Regions from separate parts of the Sulfurovum zhangzhouensis genome, predicted to be linked through region 2. Evidence: riboswitches for the same ligand, from Rfam matches in the RefSeq annotation. Region 2 holds a riboswitch; each other region holds the start of a gene.

Evidence for each region. A riboswitch is a leader RNA that binds a small molecule or an ion and turns the genes downstream of it on or off. The one in region 2 is predicted to bind cyclic di-GMP.
Region 1: it holds a riboswitch for cyclic di-GMP, as region 2 does, so the genes downstream of both, PGH07_RS00510 (DUF4382 domain-containing protein) here and PGH07_RS08205 (L,D-transpeptidase family protein) in region 2, are expected to answer to the same signal.
Region 3: it holds a riboswitch for cyclic di-GMP, as region 2 does, so the genes downstream of both, PGH07_RS03930 (Ig-like domain-containing protein) here and PGH07_RS08205 (L,D-transpeptidase family protein) in region 2, are expected to answer to the same signal.
Region 4: it holds a riboswitch for cyclic di-GMP, as region 2 does, so the genes downstream of both, PGH07_RS03510 (DUF6701 domain-containing protein) here and PGH07_RS08205 (L,D-transpeptidase family protein) in region 2, are expected to answer to the same signal.

Annotation. Positions count from the first base shown of each region.
Region 1 covers NZ_JAQIBD010000001.1:95,112-99,044, forward strand. Annotated here, with positions in the region: gene PGH07_RS00505 (DUF58 domain-containing protein) at 1-217, shown strand, start outside; gene PGH07_RS00510 (DUF4382 domain-containing protein) at 367-1,239, opposite strand; cyclic di-GMP riboswitch class I at 1,394-1,468, opposite strand; cyclic di-GMP riboswitch class I at 1,539-1,613, opposite strand; gene PGH07_RS00515 (5'-nucleotidase) at 1,759-2,649, opposite strand; gene PGH07_RS00520 (hypothetical protein) at 2,649-3,113, opposite strand; gene PGH07_RS00525 (PAS domain-containing protein) at 3,281-3,844, shown strand; gene PGH07_RS00530 (LemA family protein) at 3,903-3,933, shown strand, end outside.
Region 2 covers NZ_JAQIBD010000002.1:592,670-596,602, forward strand. Annotated here, with positions in the region: gene PGH07_RS08195 (magnesium transporter) at 1-1,215, opposite strand, end outside; gene PGH07_RS08200 (DUF1450 domain-containing protein) at 1,736-1,942, shown strand; gene PGH07_RS08205 (L,D-transpeptidase family protein) at 2,036-2,548, opposite strand; cyclic di-GMP riboswitch class I at 2,649-2,729, opposite strand; gene PGH07_RS08210 (hypothetical protein) at 3,065-3,616, opposite strand; gene argH (argininosuccinate lyase) at 3,664-3,933, opposite strand, start outside.
Region 3 covers NZ_JAQIBD010000001.1:750,786-754,718, reverse strand. Annotated here, with positions in the region: gene PGH07_RS03935 (ABC transporter substrate-binding protein) at 1-1,051, opposite strand, end outside; cyclic di-GMP riboswitch class I at 1,211-1,317, shown strand; gene PGH07_RS03930 (Ig-like domain-containing protein) at 1,349-3,933, shown strand, end outside.
Region 4 covers NZ_JAQIBD010000001.1:652,597-656,529, forward strand. Annotated here, with positions in the region: gene lon (endopeptidase La) at 1-1,338, opposite strand, end outside; gene PGH07_RS03505 (outer membrane protein assembly factor BamD) at 1,475-2,128, opposite strand; cyclic di-GMP riboswitch class I at 2,264-2,338, shown strand; gene PGH07_RS03510 (DUF6701 domain-containing protein) at 2,448-3,933, shown strand, end outside.

The DNA.
Region 1 (3,933 bases), on a different contig from region 2:
GAAACCTCATAAACTTGGTGACGTGATACTTGATAATCCCAAGAGTACACAAAGTCTTAACACTGACTTCAGTACAACAAGTATCCAACACTATCTAGCGAAACTTAAAGCACATGATGAAACCGTGCAAACACATTTCATTCACTATAATATCAGACATACGAAGATATACACCGATGAGGATCCTATCGATAAACTGGTACGGTTATTTGTATAAAACTTAACGACACTACTCTTTAAAACTGATACTGGAATATCAGTAATAAACTAATTTTCAGTATTTTTAAAAGTAACTTTTTGGGGAGAGACTCCCCCCTCGAAAGGGAGGATAAGGAGATATTCAAAAAATTTTAATTGCTTTAATTACTATGGAAGAACATCTAAAAGATTTTCATCTGTGATATCTACAGTTGTTGTAGTATCCGCTTCAACAACTACATTATCAATAAATCCTAGTACGTTTTCAAACTCACCTGTATTTGTGTATGCAACAAGTACAAGATCATAAGTACCAGTAGTCAACCAAGGGAGTGTAAATGTTCCATCTGTAGCATCAGTGCTTAGAACAGCATTAGAGAAGTTACTACCTGTAGTATTTGATTCAGCATCATCCCAACTTCCATCAGTATATGCATAAAGGATTGCCTGAGATCCGTTTACATCTATATTCATTGTACCATTGATCTCACCAACTTCGATATTGTCAATGATTTTAATTGTTGGTTTGAGCATGTATTTACCATTTCCAGTTGAAGCCACAGATTTTCTCACATCAAAGTCTGCAGTGATATTAACAACTCCACCCGCTGGGATAGTAAAACCACCGATCGCTTTATACCCTGTTTGGTCACCACTTGGAACAGTCAATTTTGCAGTTGGTGAACCATCAACAAACTCGATATAACAGTTAGAAGTATCAAGTTTGAAACGAACATGTGCAATTTCACCTGCTGGAAGCTCTACTTCATTAAGCATTGTACTGTTTCCATCTTGTAGTGTTAGAAGATCAATTGTTCTAGATTCATTAAAATCTACATCTTGCCAACTTTCATTACTGTCAGCATATTGATATCTAAGTCCCGTAAAAGTCACAAATACACTTTTTACATTTTCATCATCAGTAGGAGCATCAGTAAGACTCATGGAAGCTATTCCTGTAGTAGTTGATGTACTACCGCCTCCACATCCAGAGAGTAATAAGCTTAGGGTCAATCCCAAAGCGGCTATGAGTTGTTTCATGCATCATTCCTTTATAACAAATATTAACTACCAAACTCATTGTATAAAAAGTAAGCCTTATTGCCCTACTTTCAAACAAGAAGTACAATAAATACTTTACGCAACAATAAAGTGAGGTCTTTTTTTGTTGTACAAACGAAGTGTAGAAATTCATTTTGGCAACCCGGCTATCTACATGAGACCCGTGGCTTTCCGTCCTTGTTTCGCAACAAGTTTGGCACAACAAACTGAATAAATACTAATTGAAATGTAAAACAGGAGAAAAGAAGAAACGTAAAAATACATTCTAATAAGATGTATTTGGCAACCCGGCTATCTTCATGAGACCCGTGGCTTTCCGTCCTTGCTTCGCAACAAGTTTGGCACAACAAATAATATTTAAAAACTCTAATAGTCTTAGTACTCTTTATTATAGACTGATTACTCTTAAGATTAAATAAAGCTAATTAGATTAATTTAGATTTTTATCTATTATTAGAAAGTATTTGATCAAGTTATGTGAAACTATCTAATAGAAAACTAAGACTTATAGGGTACTTTTGCAGAAGGCGTATCTTTTGCCGTATATTTCAAGTGTGCATCCTGATCATCAAAGAAGATATCCGCACCAAATGCTTTGATCACTTCATACTTCTGTACCCCACCCTGGAAGAACGCTTCATCAACACGAACACCCCATGCATCAAGTGTACGAAGAACTCTTTCATGTGTAGAGAAATTACGTGCAGTGACCAAAGCCGTACGGATCGGTGACTTTTCCATAGGAAATCTATCCTGAATATCAGAAATGACTTTCAAAAATTTAAAAAAAGGACCTTTGCTTAATGGATTTTTGGCATTTTCCCTTTCATATGCCAGGAATGCCTCCAGACCTTTTTCTTGATAGATCTTCTCACTCTCATCACCAAAGATCACAGCATCACCATCAAAAGCAATTCTTACTATATCTGATTCGATATCAACGGAAGGCTTATGTGGAAGTATAGTTGCGGCAGCGACATCAGCATTAATTGCATCTTGTACATCCTCAGAGTGGGCAGAAAGAAAGAGATCAACCTTAAAGGCATCAAGATACCTAGCTACCGGTGTTCCTGCTGTCCATCCGCTACGTTCTATCTCTAACTGATAGTGTTCGATAGAACGTCCGATACGCAGTCCTGTAGCAGCATTATTCCTTGAGAGAATGATAACTTCGATAAGTTTATCATCAAAACTTTTATTGATTGCCAGTAAGTTTTTCACAAAACGAAATGCTGTACCAACCTCTAAAGGTGTTTCTTCATGTTCGAGTTGATAATTATAGTAAGCTTCAAGCCCTTTATCATCAAAAATTCTATTCTCTTTTTCAAGATCAAAAAGTGCTCTTGACGAGATAGCAATTACCAATTTGTTTTTAAGATCATATGCCATTAAACATTCTCTTCAAACATATCGTCCTGGATCGCATTGGCTCTTTTGATCATACGTCCAAATGTAGAATCGATCGTCTCCGTCAGATCTTTTAGATCCATAACATAAGACATTGCCTTATCTAGCTCGCCCTCATTCATCTCTTGCTTTTTCCCAAACACTTTTCCCAGTAATCCACTGCTTTTTTCATTTTTTGAAGATAGAATCTCACATACTTTGTCACTCTGTTCATGCCATTCTGCATGACGTGCTGCCAATGCTTTGATATTTTCACTTCCATAAATTTTGCTAAGTAATGGTTTTCTTGTCTCCATCCATTTATGAATCGGGCAATCAAAAAGTTTCACACATGCATCTTCATGAGGTACTAACCCTTTTACTGCTTTTTCAACCACTCTTAATCTATTATCATGATGCATATTGAATTCTTTTAATTCATTGATAAACACTTCTTTACTGCCCAAAACATTCCTCCTAAGAACCGTATTGATGTAATTTTATCATAAATAGTTCATCACCCACTGTTGGCTCATAAAATAAAAAATATTTATAATTAACATAGTTATATATTAATTAATTACATGTATAATGCGCGTTTTAAAAAAATAGTTAGCTTTGGAAGGAAGAAACAATGCAAAGGCCTACTCCTAAAAATGAACAGATTACTCTTGATCCTAAAAGATATATTGTAAGTAAGACAGATCCAAAAGGAGTAATAACCTATGGAAATGACTACTTTGTAGAGATATCCGGATATAAAGAGGCTGAACTTATCGGTAAACCTCACAATATTATTCGTCATCCCGATATGCCTAAGGTAGTCTTTAAACTCATGTGGGATCGTATCCAAAAGGGACAAGCTATCATGGCTGTGGTAAAAAATATGGCTAAAGATGGTAGATACTACTGGGTTGTTACCGAATTTGAATCGAAAAAAGACAAACTGACCAATGAAATTACAGGATATACTGCATTTAGAAAAGCTGCTTCAAAAAATGCAGTGAAAGTGATAGAACCTATCTATCAAAAGCTTCTTGAGATCGAAGCCCAGTCTGGATTGGAAGCTTCAGAACAATACCTTATTGGTTTCCTTGAAGAAAAAAATCAATCCTATGATGAGTTTATCGATCAAGTAGTAGGAAATAATGGAATATTTAAATTATTCTTTGCTGCAATGAAAAAACTTTTTGGATAGTCAAAAAAGGTAACTGATAGTATAATAAACAACATTATATATTAGGGAGGATGAGAAAATGAGTTTTGGAAATATAATATTACTTATCA
Region 2 (3,933 bases):
TGCCAAGACAAAACTCACAAACATCGAAAGCCCGATCGCTACAGAAACATGCATATTTCCAAACCAGACATGCGCAGCGATAGAACTCATTACACCAAAGATCACTCCGTTCGCGACAGCAATACGAAGTTCTTTGAGAAATATCGGCCGAAGCAGTGTAAAGTTGATGTTTCCCAATGCCATCTGGCGTATAATGACTGTCATTGTCTGCACAGAAGCCGTGCCAGCCATATTGGCGACAATAGGCAACAAGATCGCAAGTTCAATAATAGCAGAAAGCGTATGTTCAAAGACACCTATGACCAGTGATGCGATAATAGCATTAATGAGGTTAATTGCCAGCCAGATAGAGCGTGTTTGTGTCGACTTGACAAAACTTTCCTGTACCTCTTCATCTTTATGTACTCTACTAAGGTTATATATCTGCCCCGTAGCACGGCGTTGCATTACATCAAGTGCATCATCATGGGTGATACGCCCCAAAAGGTTACCTTTATTATCAAGTACGGCCAGCGTGGTAAGGTCATACTTACTCACACTCTCTATCACCTTATCGATACTCTCATGCGCTAAGACACTATAGGATTCGGGATATCTATCGATGATCTGATCAAAGGTCTGATCCGAACTTTCCAACAACAGATCATCTATCGGGATAGTTTTGATGAACTTTCCTCTCTCATCAGTGATAAATGCTGACTGAACCGTACCTATCCCTTCTTTTTTGAGTCTTGCCAATAACGCTTTACCCTCATCGATACTCTTATAGCTTGGTACCATAAAGAGCTCTGTTTGCATCAGTGCACCGGCTTGATCCTCAGGATAGGTGATAAGATCAGAGATCGTATCCTGTCTCTTTTGACTTAATAGTTCAAAGACCTTTTGGCTCTTTTCCTTCTCTTTCTTTGCAATGGTCAGATAAAAATTGGTCGCATCATCACTGTCAAGTGCTTCAATGATCTCTGAAAGTCTTACTTCATCACTTTCCTCAATATAATCGACCTGAAAAGGAAGGGGAAGCTCCATAAGTATCTCTGCCCTGAGCTCTACGGAAAGAAGGTTGATGTAGGTAAAGAACTTCTCCTCATCATGCTGCTTCAGTATCTCCAGAAAATCTGCATGATCCGCATCACTCATATGGACATCATAGGTACCTTTTTCAAGCTTCTCAAGATAAAGGTCCAAAGATTTTATATCCGTACTCTCGCTTCCCATTATAGTCCTTCATAGTATGGGGATACGATAGCATAAAAGATATAAAATATAAACCTGCCGAGTATTTATTAACTCACTACTTCCTAGGCTTTGTTAAAGCAAATATTTTAATTCAAACCTGTCATGTGAACGACCTTTCTAATTTGTATTATTGTGTTTGTGGTTTTGCACTATTTGTGCAGATGCGAAGGCGTGCAATATTGCGAAGCAACACGCCGAGAGCATCGTCCGCACAATTGTGAAACAACGCTTTTCTTTTGGTACTTTTCTTTACTAAAAAGAAAAGTATGGAAATGCATGTACAAAGATAAGCTCTTTTACATCAACCATTCAATGATAATAAATGTTCTATTCTTTCATTTTTTTAGAAAAAACGAAACAAAAAATCGTCAACCTCTCGAAATGCTACGTCTTATTTTGCACTACTGCAAATAAGACTGCTTACAAGGTCGTTCAGTTGACATGTTTATTTGATATATTTTCCCCACACACTACACACATACAGTGCTATAGTCATACTATGAAGATAAATATTTGCAAAAAATTTCCCAAGATCAATAAGTTTGAAAAAAAGCTTTCCAATGCTTTCCCTGATGCTTCCATCAAAGTCAAATCATGCATCAATATGTGTAAAAAATGTAAGTCTCAGCCTGTGGCTAAAGTGGATGGAGTGAAGGTAAAAGCTAAAAAAGTTGGAAAGATTATTGAGAAGATAGAAGCTCTTTAGCCGTTCAATATCCTCAAAAATCTCATATGAAGTATGCACCCTATGGGCACTTTCCCAACAAAGACGTTGGGAAGGAGAGAAAAAGCAAACTCATTAAGGCTTGATATGAATGGTAGTTCCAACCTGCACAAGCTTTAAAACTTCATCCATATCACTATTATACATTGCTATGCATCCTGCAGTCCAATCAGTACGTTGTTTTAAAAATGATTTAAACCATCCACTTTCATTATTTGGTTGTCCATGGATCATGATCGATCCGCCTGGGCTTTTACCCATTTTTCTGGCATTACAACAATCTCTTGCATTTGGATATGAAACATGCAAGGCTTTATAAAAGGAACTATTTTCTTTTAGATAATCAAGCTTATAGTAGCCCTCCGGCGTTCTTTGGTCACCTTGCACTTTTTTGTGACCTACAGGATTGCCGCCTAAAGCTATCTTATATGTTTTTAATACTTTTCCTCTATGTGAAAGATACATCTTTCTTTCTGATTTTACCACTGTGACCAGATCTGCTTTGATTTCTTGAGATTTGGATAGTGATGCCGTATTTGCAAAAAGAAAAAGCGGGGCCATAATTACCAAGAAGAAATATTTTTTCACAACGATCCTTTGATTGGGTATGTATCATATAAATATCAAAAACTAGGGAGAAAAAAAACAGAACTATCCTTAAATGGATATCGAAAAGATACCTCTTTTAGTGTGCGGTCTGGCGATCTTTAACACATAAAGACCCATGACTTTCTGTCCTTGCTTCACAACAAGTTTAGCTTTTAACATTAATATCTGGATTCATTATACTGAGAAAAATATTAAAAAAATATAAGACAGTGATGAATGTTTCACCACTTATTGGAATTTTCATATGCAATATACATTCTATTCTTTTACTCTCGTTCCCATGTTCGCACGGGAATGCGCCCTGACTGAAAGGAGGAAGTGCCCTTGGGGTGCGTATTTGATATCTTTCTGCCATCTAACGATGAATTTTATAGTATTGGGATATTAACGTAAAGTATGCATTCCCACTCAATAGAGTGGGAACGAGATAAAATGTTAGAAATGAAAAACAGTAGAGTATGGGTTACATATCAGGCGATATGTAACCAGTTAAAGTTATATGTTTATCTCCATTTTAGTTATCTTATTGTTAGGTAAATGTTCAAATACATCAAAATGTTCACCATCAAAATTTGTAGTAACGTTGCAACTATTACAATCAAAACTAAAGTAGGATATCCAAAATTTTTCATTACTCTTGATATTTTTTACAAGATACTCAGGAACTGGTCCACCACCCAAACCTGACAATGGACCACTGTTGTATGCGACATAGTATCCCTCAACTCTAAACTCAGATCCTTTTGAAAAAACTATATCAGTTTTTTGCGCTGTAACATAGTCTTCGTCGACATCTTGCAATATATTCTTTGTAATATAATAGTACCCTTCATTCATAGTACTATTTCCACCTATAACTTTTCTCATAGGTTTTTGTAAAAAAAATATCTTATTTTGACAAGGTATACCATCATATTTTTCTAAATGACTACTTGTTCTAAACTCAATGGATACAAGAAAAAGTATAAATAAAATTACTAATATCATTTCAAACTTTAAAGCATCTTTATATATCTGAAATGAAGTTTTTATTTTTCTTCCATGCACATTATCTCTCTTTTACTGAAGTAATTTAAGGAGTAGAGTCATCATCCTTACTTTTGAGCTTCTAGCCAACCCTTCATACTCTCTATCTGCTCCAGAGTTCTCTCGGTAGCCGTACCACCTTCAGACTTACGTGCATTCATCGAAGCACGGTTATCAAGCAGTGCTACTACATCTTCAGCGATGCGAGTATCTACACTCTGTAGATCTTCCAGGGTAAGCTCAGAGATATCAAGCCCCTTCTCTTCAGCGAAGTTCACGACATTACCTACGATATGGTATGCATCACGGAACGGAAGTCCTGCTTTACGTACAAGATA
Region 3 (3,933 bases), on a different contig from region 2:
CTCCCGTAATCGAAGAAAAGGGCTTCCATGATACAGCGCTGCAACGAATGATGGGATGTGATTCAATAAATGCTGACTCAGTAGGTGTCAGGTTGATCTTGTGAGGTTTGAGATTAAAGATAAAACCATCAAGGTCCCAATCAGGAGTGACCATCCCAAGCTGTACGTAGAGATCGGTGTTGAGTTTGATTAGTTCAGGTACGATAGCTCCAATGCTAAAGAGCTCCTTTTTGATGAGGTTTTCAGTGATTTTGGCTTCATAGAGCAGTGCTTCTTTTGATTTGGCTTTGGAATATTTTTCATAGATGAGATCAATGATCTCTTCCTTATGATTGAGTGCATACTTCCAGCCTTTACGTGTAGCATTGATGAATCTTTGTGTCCTATGTGGATGTTGTGTGGCTTCCTTCTCGCTGGTAAAGAGCTCAACATCATAAGAGTAAATACCATACTCAGCAGGGTTGAAGATCTTGTAAGATACCTGTTTTTGATCAAGAAAAAAAGGTTCATTTGAAATAAAGGCAGTTATAGCATCGACTTCACCGTTTTTAAATGCGTTGATATCATAACTGTGAGGTATCACCGTGATATCATCCGGCTTTAGGTTGTGTAACTGTAGCATAGCAGCAAGACTTGATTGAGTTAACTCACCTGTTGTTCCCATGATTTGTTTGTCTTTTAATGCTTCAATGCTTTGGATCTCCGGTCTTGTGATCAGGACAAGAGCATTTTGTTTAAAATAGGAAGCAAGCAGAACTACCTTTTTCCCGGCAAGACGATCAAGTATGAGTTGTGAAGAGGATATTCCATAGGTCGATACACCTTGCAATACATTTTCAACCGTATCGATACCAGGAGAATGCTCGTTGATCGTGACATCAAGTCCTGCCTCTTTATAGAAACCTTTCTCCTTGGCTGCGTAAAACCCTGCAAACTCAAACTGGTGTTTCCACTCAAACTGTACGGAAACTTTTTCAAGTGTTTGATCCTGAGCATTGGCGATAGTTATTAGAGATAAAAGTAAAAGAAAGAGTAATCGGAACAGATACACAAAAGCTCACTTTGTTTTAGAAAAATCATAGCAAAAAAATGTAAATTTCCCCGTTATATTAAAAAAATCTATTTTTATGATATATTTTTAAAACTGTGACATTTCGGCAACATTCTACTGTTATACTTGCGCGTTATTTTAGTCACTACAGGAGAGGAATATTGTCAAAGCCAAACTATTCGTGAGGATAGGACGGAAAGCCACGGGTCTATATATCAGAGCGTTAAAGTAGCTTCTTTATCATCTTAGACAGCCGGGTTACCAATAAATTATACATCTGTAATTTAAGGGAGACCCATGTCATTACTCAATCGTTTTTTTGTATTTGTATTTATACTTTTTTCAATACAGCTGAATGCTGATCCTTATCCTCCTGCCTGGGGGACAAACGGGGATGGTGCGGCAGTCCACTTCAAGCCTGCACCATGGCCGCAAAAGAACGAATGGAAACCTTATAGCCGTTTTGGTGAGAGCATTAATGATCCACGTACAGGCGACACTTCCAATGGTGGTACACGTCCTCAAAACTATGTAAATATCGCTTCATCGTGTACAGACAAGGCTGAACCAAGTATCTACTACTATCTCTATAAAGATCCTACTGATCCTGCAAATGATGTCATTATGTTTCGTTGGAGGGTGGAACAAATAGCCAATACCTATGCCACAGGACCGAACGCAGGAGCATATAGTAATGTAGATCCTTGGGGATCAGCGTTATGGACAGTATTTTTCGATATAGACGGAGATGGGTATCGTGATATTGCGGCACATCTGGATGGATCATCCGGTGCCCCTGGCGTAGCGATAGATAGAATTTTTGGTATTTATGGCAATATTCCTACCCAGTCAATTGATTATATAAATGATCCTGAAAATATCAAACTATTGGGACATAATCCAACTGCCTTTACTGATGGTTCAACTATATTGAATTTCGATGGAAATGCTGCTAATCCAACAACAGACTGGAGTACAATTATTGCAGCACCTGATACGAAAAAGGTGTGGGACTATGGGACTACACGCTCTTCGTATAATCAAGATTCTCCATGTCAAGAGTACTATATCGACTATCAGATTCCTATGTCTATGATAGATGCTTCCAGCTATGGAGGACCAAAGCTTGAAAGAGATACTCCTATCTCTATGCTTTTTTGTACGGCAAACAGCTTGAACAATCCATTCCAAAAAGATTGTGCTATCAATAACGATTGGATAGCTGATCCCAATAAACCCGGACCATTTGGCGACTATATCAGTTTCAGTAAGGAAGAACCATACGAGCAGCCTATTGTGGATGATATAGGGGCAAGCGGGTGTAATCCGACAGTTTTGACTGCGAAAGTAAAAGATGTTATTGCTATTGTTGATGGAGAGGCTATATCATCGGTAAGTGATGTAATATTTTTCTATTATAGAGATGACAATGGTGATGGTGTAGCCAATGATGGAAATGAGTGGACACAGATAGCAGCTCCTGCAATACGAACAAGCTTTACAGACTGGATGGTAAACTGGGACTCTACAGAGCTATTTAAAGGGCAATACCTTATAGGGGTACAGGCAATCGATAATCCTACAATAGTAGATGATGATATGAATGCCAGTGCCAAAATCAATCGTACGTTCTCATATCTTTCTGAAGCAGAAGTAAACGCATCTATCCTGGCTGCGGGGGCAACTTATACCGATGGAAATGAGATTTGGCATGCAAATCCGGATATCACTGGTGTCAAGAGTATATCGCTTGCAGTCAATACCTGTGGTGTTGCACCTACGATTGAAAAATACGCATCTATAGAAAATCTTCTTGCAGGTGAGGATGTTAACTTTACGATTGATATCAATAACTCTACAGGTTTTGATCTTTATGTCTCACAAATTTCAGATGTGCTTCCAAACGGCTTTAGTTATAAAAGCCTAGTCAGTCTTGAGCATAACGGAGCACCTATTACTACAAGTTCTGCTCCTCTAGCAGGAGAGACAGGAACAATAAGCTGGTCTTTTGATGAGATCGTTCCAGACGGTGGTCAAATCAAACTTATATTTACTGCACAAGCAACAACTACATCAGGATCATATACAAATACTGCATATGCACAAACCAGCTATGGGACAATCTTGAGTGATCCTATACCTATACACGTGGATGGTGCGAGGATTTCCCTCTCTAAAACACCTAGCAGCTATTTTGTCGCACCCGGTGAAAGTCTTGTATATACTTTAGGATATGCCAATGACTCTAGTATCGTGGTGACGGGTACAGAGCTTAACGACACTTTGCCTATAGGTGTGAGTTGTAATACCTACTCGATTAATGGGGGAGCCGCAATAGACTGTTCCGGTATGGGTAATACTATCAATATACCTCTAGGTATCCTGGGTGCATTTGAAAGCGGATCGGTTGAGATGAATGTTACCGTAGATATCTCATACAGCTCTACAACTCTGCTTAATAGTGCAATACTTACCGTCACTGCGCCGGATGGATCTGATGTCAATAAAACTGCAGAGAGCAAGATCGGTGTAGATATACCTATCGCAGCATTTACTCTAGAAAAAACTTCTGATATAGACTTTGTTTCTTTAAATAATAATGTTGAATATACCTTAACGTATACAAATTACGGTGATGCTGATGCTATGGGAGTGATGCTTACTGATACTTTGCCTATAGGAATGACTTATATTTCATCGGTGCCTTCCGCAATAGACAATGGTGATGGAACATATACGTGGGATCTTGGAACGGTTGCAGCAGGCAGTAGCAGCAGTGTGACTATTATTACAGAGGCAACAGAAGATGCTCTGGTTACCGGTGTATTTACCGGTGAAAACCCAGCCAGAAACAATGCAGAGTTATCATGGAGCGGACCTGC
Region 4 (3,933 bases), on a different contig from region 2:
TGGGTCACCCCTCATACTACGCCCTACTTTATCAATCTCGTCCAGTACGATCACCGGATCCATACTTTTACCCTCTATCAGACCTTGTACCAAACGCCCTGGCATTGCCCCTACGTAAGTACGTCTGTGGCCTCTTAGTTCATTCACATCTTCCAATCCACCCAATGCAATACGCACCAAAGGTCTTCCAAGGGCCGTAGCAATTGAGTTTGCCAATGAAGTTTTTCCTACACCCGGAGGTCCTGCAAAACAGAGTATTGCTCCATTGGTCTCTTTTTGCTTCAGTCCTCTTAACGATGCCAGCTCTCGTACAGAGAAAAACTCTACGATACGCTCTTTTGGTTTTTCCAAGGAATAGTGATCTTTATCAAGTTCTTGAGCAACTTTTTCTACACTAAGGTTCTGCTTCGTAAATTTTCCAAACGGCAGATCAAGGACCCATTCCAAATAAGTTTGTAGTACGTTTGCATCTGCAGATTCAGGGTGCATACGAGCAAAACGCTCTAACTGTTTACTGATCTCTTTAAAAGCATCTTCATGCATGTGAGGCTTTAATGCTTCGATCTTTTCTCTAAAATTCGAGATCTCTTCTTCTCGCTGAGTATCAATACCAAGCTCATGCTGTATCTCTTTGAGCTGTTCTTTAAGAAAATACTCTTTGTTGGTCTGTTCGATCTTACTGTGTACTTTTGTACGTATTTCTTTTTGAATTTTTGCCGCTTCGATCTCAGAAGTAATGACATCAATAAGTGCAAGCAAACGTTTTTCAATATTCAGTTCGATATAGAGTTTGTAAGCTACCTCTTTATCCAATTTTAACATCGAGGACACAAGATCTGCGATACGGTTAGGCTCATCATTCTCTTCAATAGTACGTAAAAGATCAGCTGGGATATTACTGTTAAGAGAAGAAAGCTTCTTGATCTTACCGCGAAGGATATCCATTAGTGCATTTGTTTTCAGCTCATTATAGGGTTCAAGCTCGACAGTATCTATCATTGCTTCATTAATTTCTCCTTCAACGGCTTCAACGATCTTAGCACGTGAAAGTCCTTGAAAGAGAATCTTGACTCTTCCGTCAGGCAGATGGACTTTACGCATGATGGAACCTACCACCCCTACTTTATACATCGCATCAAAACCTCTTTCACCTTCTTTCCCGCTTATAGAAGAGGTCACAAAGAGTAATGAATTGTTTTCCATTGCCATAGTAGCTGCATCGATATCTTTTTGATTGCTCAGAAAAATTGGGCTGATCATAAAAGGATACAAAAAAAGCTCATCTTCTACAACTACCGGCAGCTGTGTGGGAAATGCTTCATAATCACTTAATTGCATACTTATATTTCCTTTGTTCTATCTATAAAATTCTGTCTATTTTAATAAACATAGACTATATCAAATAATTTTTTGTTTATGATATTCCCTTCTAGGGTACCGAAAAAAGATTAACCGTTTTCAACCGACTGAAAGGTCAATCAAATACAGCACCTATAATCCCCTGTTCAGGCGGTGTAATATCACTTTGCTGAACTACTGAACCTTTATTTTTATCTCTGTATATTTTTGCAGCTTCATCTTTTCCCGTACGATCATACAGTGCAGCGATATTTTCATTCAGAAGATATTGTGTCATATAGAGCCTAACCAACATCGTGTTTACTAAAGGCTGATATTCAGATCCCGGGTAACGGTTGATAAACGTCTTGGCATTTGTAACGGTATCTTCGATCAACTTTTGATCTTTATAAACATCCTTGATCCCCAAAAAAGAGGCTTTTATTTTCAAAAACTCTATATACTCACGATTGCTTCCTGCACCATATCGTTTATTATATTCATCCAGGTAAAAGTTTGCGAGCAGATACTCCTCTTTGCTCATATGAGCATGTGCCAACATAATGATTGCAGCAGGCATCATAGGAGAGCGCATATGTTCGCTTTTGAGAGAAATATAATAGGCATCAGCTTTATCCAAGTATCCCCCGGAGATATTCTTTGCTATCTTCTGATACCAGTAAAGTGCAGGTTTATTAAACTCTTCAACCGTACTTTCATCGTTTCCACACCCTACTAATAAAAAGGATAAAAACATCCCTACACCTATTGTTCTAATCATCTGTAACATATACGGCCACTCCCTGTCTAAGTTCTTTAACTCTCAATATCATAGCTCAAAATATGTAAAAATCGTATTAGCTTTGCTACAAATCAGACTTTTTACGTTAGAAAGAATTAAGTAACCTTATGCCATGATTTAACTATCTATAATGGCCAAACCTATTGCGAGGTAGGGACGGAAAGCCACGGGTCTCATGCAGATAGCCGGGTTGCAGAGTAAAGAGAAAAATGCTCATTTGACTCTACTTGCTATGTTTGGTCTCTTTTTGTAGCTTTTTACTATATTTTTTAGTATAATAAAAAGTAGTGGTTGGAAAGGAGGTTCTATGCAGTATCTAGCCCAAACTTTTAAAAGATTTTTTTTCACTTTGGTATCTTTTCGTATAGTCCGACAAACTATTTTTTCTTTATTCTCAAGCGTTTTGATACTTTTTAGTGGTGTTTTATATGCAGAAACAGAACCGAATAACTCCTGTATAACATCCGATCCGATACTTGCATTTGGAATTTATACGGGTTCTGATATAGGCTCCAGTAGTGAAGGTGACAGAGATTATTTCTCCTTCGATGTTCCGGCAAACGGGACATTACAAGTGACTGTCAATAATCATACAAATAAACTTTTGAACTACTCTGCACTTACATCACCTCTATGCCCATCTTCAAAGGTAGGATATATAGGGAACAATGCATCAAAAGTTTTTACGATCCCATCAACATTAACAGGAAGATATATCATTTTCTTAGAGGGAGATAGCGATAATGTTGCTAATACCTATGATATCTCTGCTGTTTTTACCCCAAATGTCCCATCTGTCGGTAATGACTTAAAAGTAACAAAAGTAGCAAATGTACAAGAGGCACTGATTTATGATCCTTTTTACTATACGATCAGTGTTAGTAATATCGGAGATCAAAATGTAACAGATATAAATCTTACCGATACACTTCCTGATCGTATGAAAGCCAATCTTGATATGATAAACGGTCTTACAACCGATTGGACTTGTATGGATGAGAACAATGATACAACGGGTGAAGTAGGAGGGGTAATCACATGTACTTTCGATAATGTGCTTCGCCCGGGGGATGTTTCTATCTTCAATTTCCATGTACGTGCTCCTGATAAGAATGGAACAATCATAAATACTATAGAGGTTAACAGCTCACTGCCTGATGTTGATCCAACCAACAATATAGATACGGAAACTACATTCATTACCAATGAAGTTGGTACCGCTGAACACCTCTGTTACACAGAACGAACTGAGATCCTTAATTCAGATTATAATGCTAGCTGTGAAATGAAAGGTAACTTCTACTATGGAAACGACTGTGAAGCCTACGTATTGGTCAGAGAGTACAATGCAACTACGATACTGAGTGATATCAAAGTCTATAAAATGTACGCGCCTGAGACAAAAGGTGGTTCATGTGAGTATTCTGCTACAACATCAGGAGGGGGATCATCAGGTGAATGTAACGATATTACCAACGTAAATGATTATGGATCTTATACTGAAGGATATGCCGTTGATATTAATAAAAACCTAGTAAATAATGTTCAAATATTATTAAAGGACAAGAAGACGTATAATACCCCTAGGATAGATGGTATTGCTATGTTTGGTGACTACATCACCGAATTAGGTTTTCATCATACAGGCCGTATTTATGAGTGTAACGGAACGAGTGAAGGGGGAGTCGAGATCACGACAAAAGCAGACCTGATCGATACACCAATCGATGCCGGCAATGCTCTTACATACAATATGTACACCTCAGATACTGACGGTTCACTTAAGTTTATCC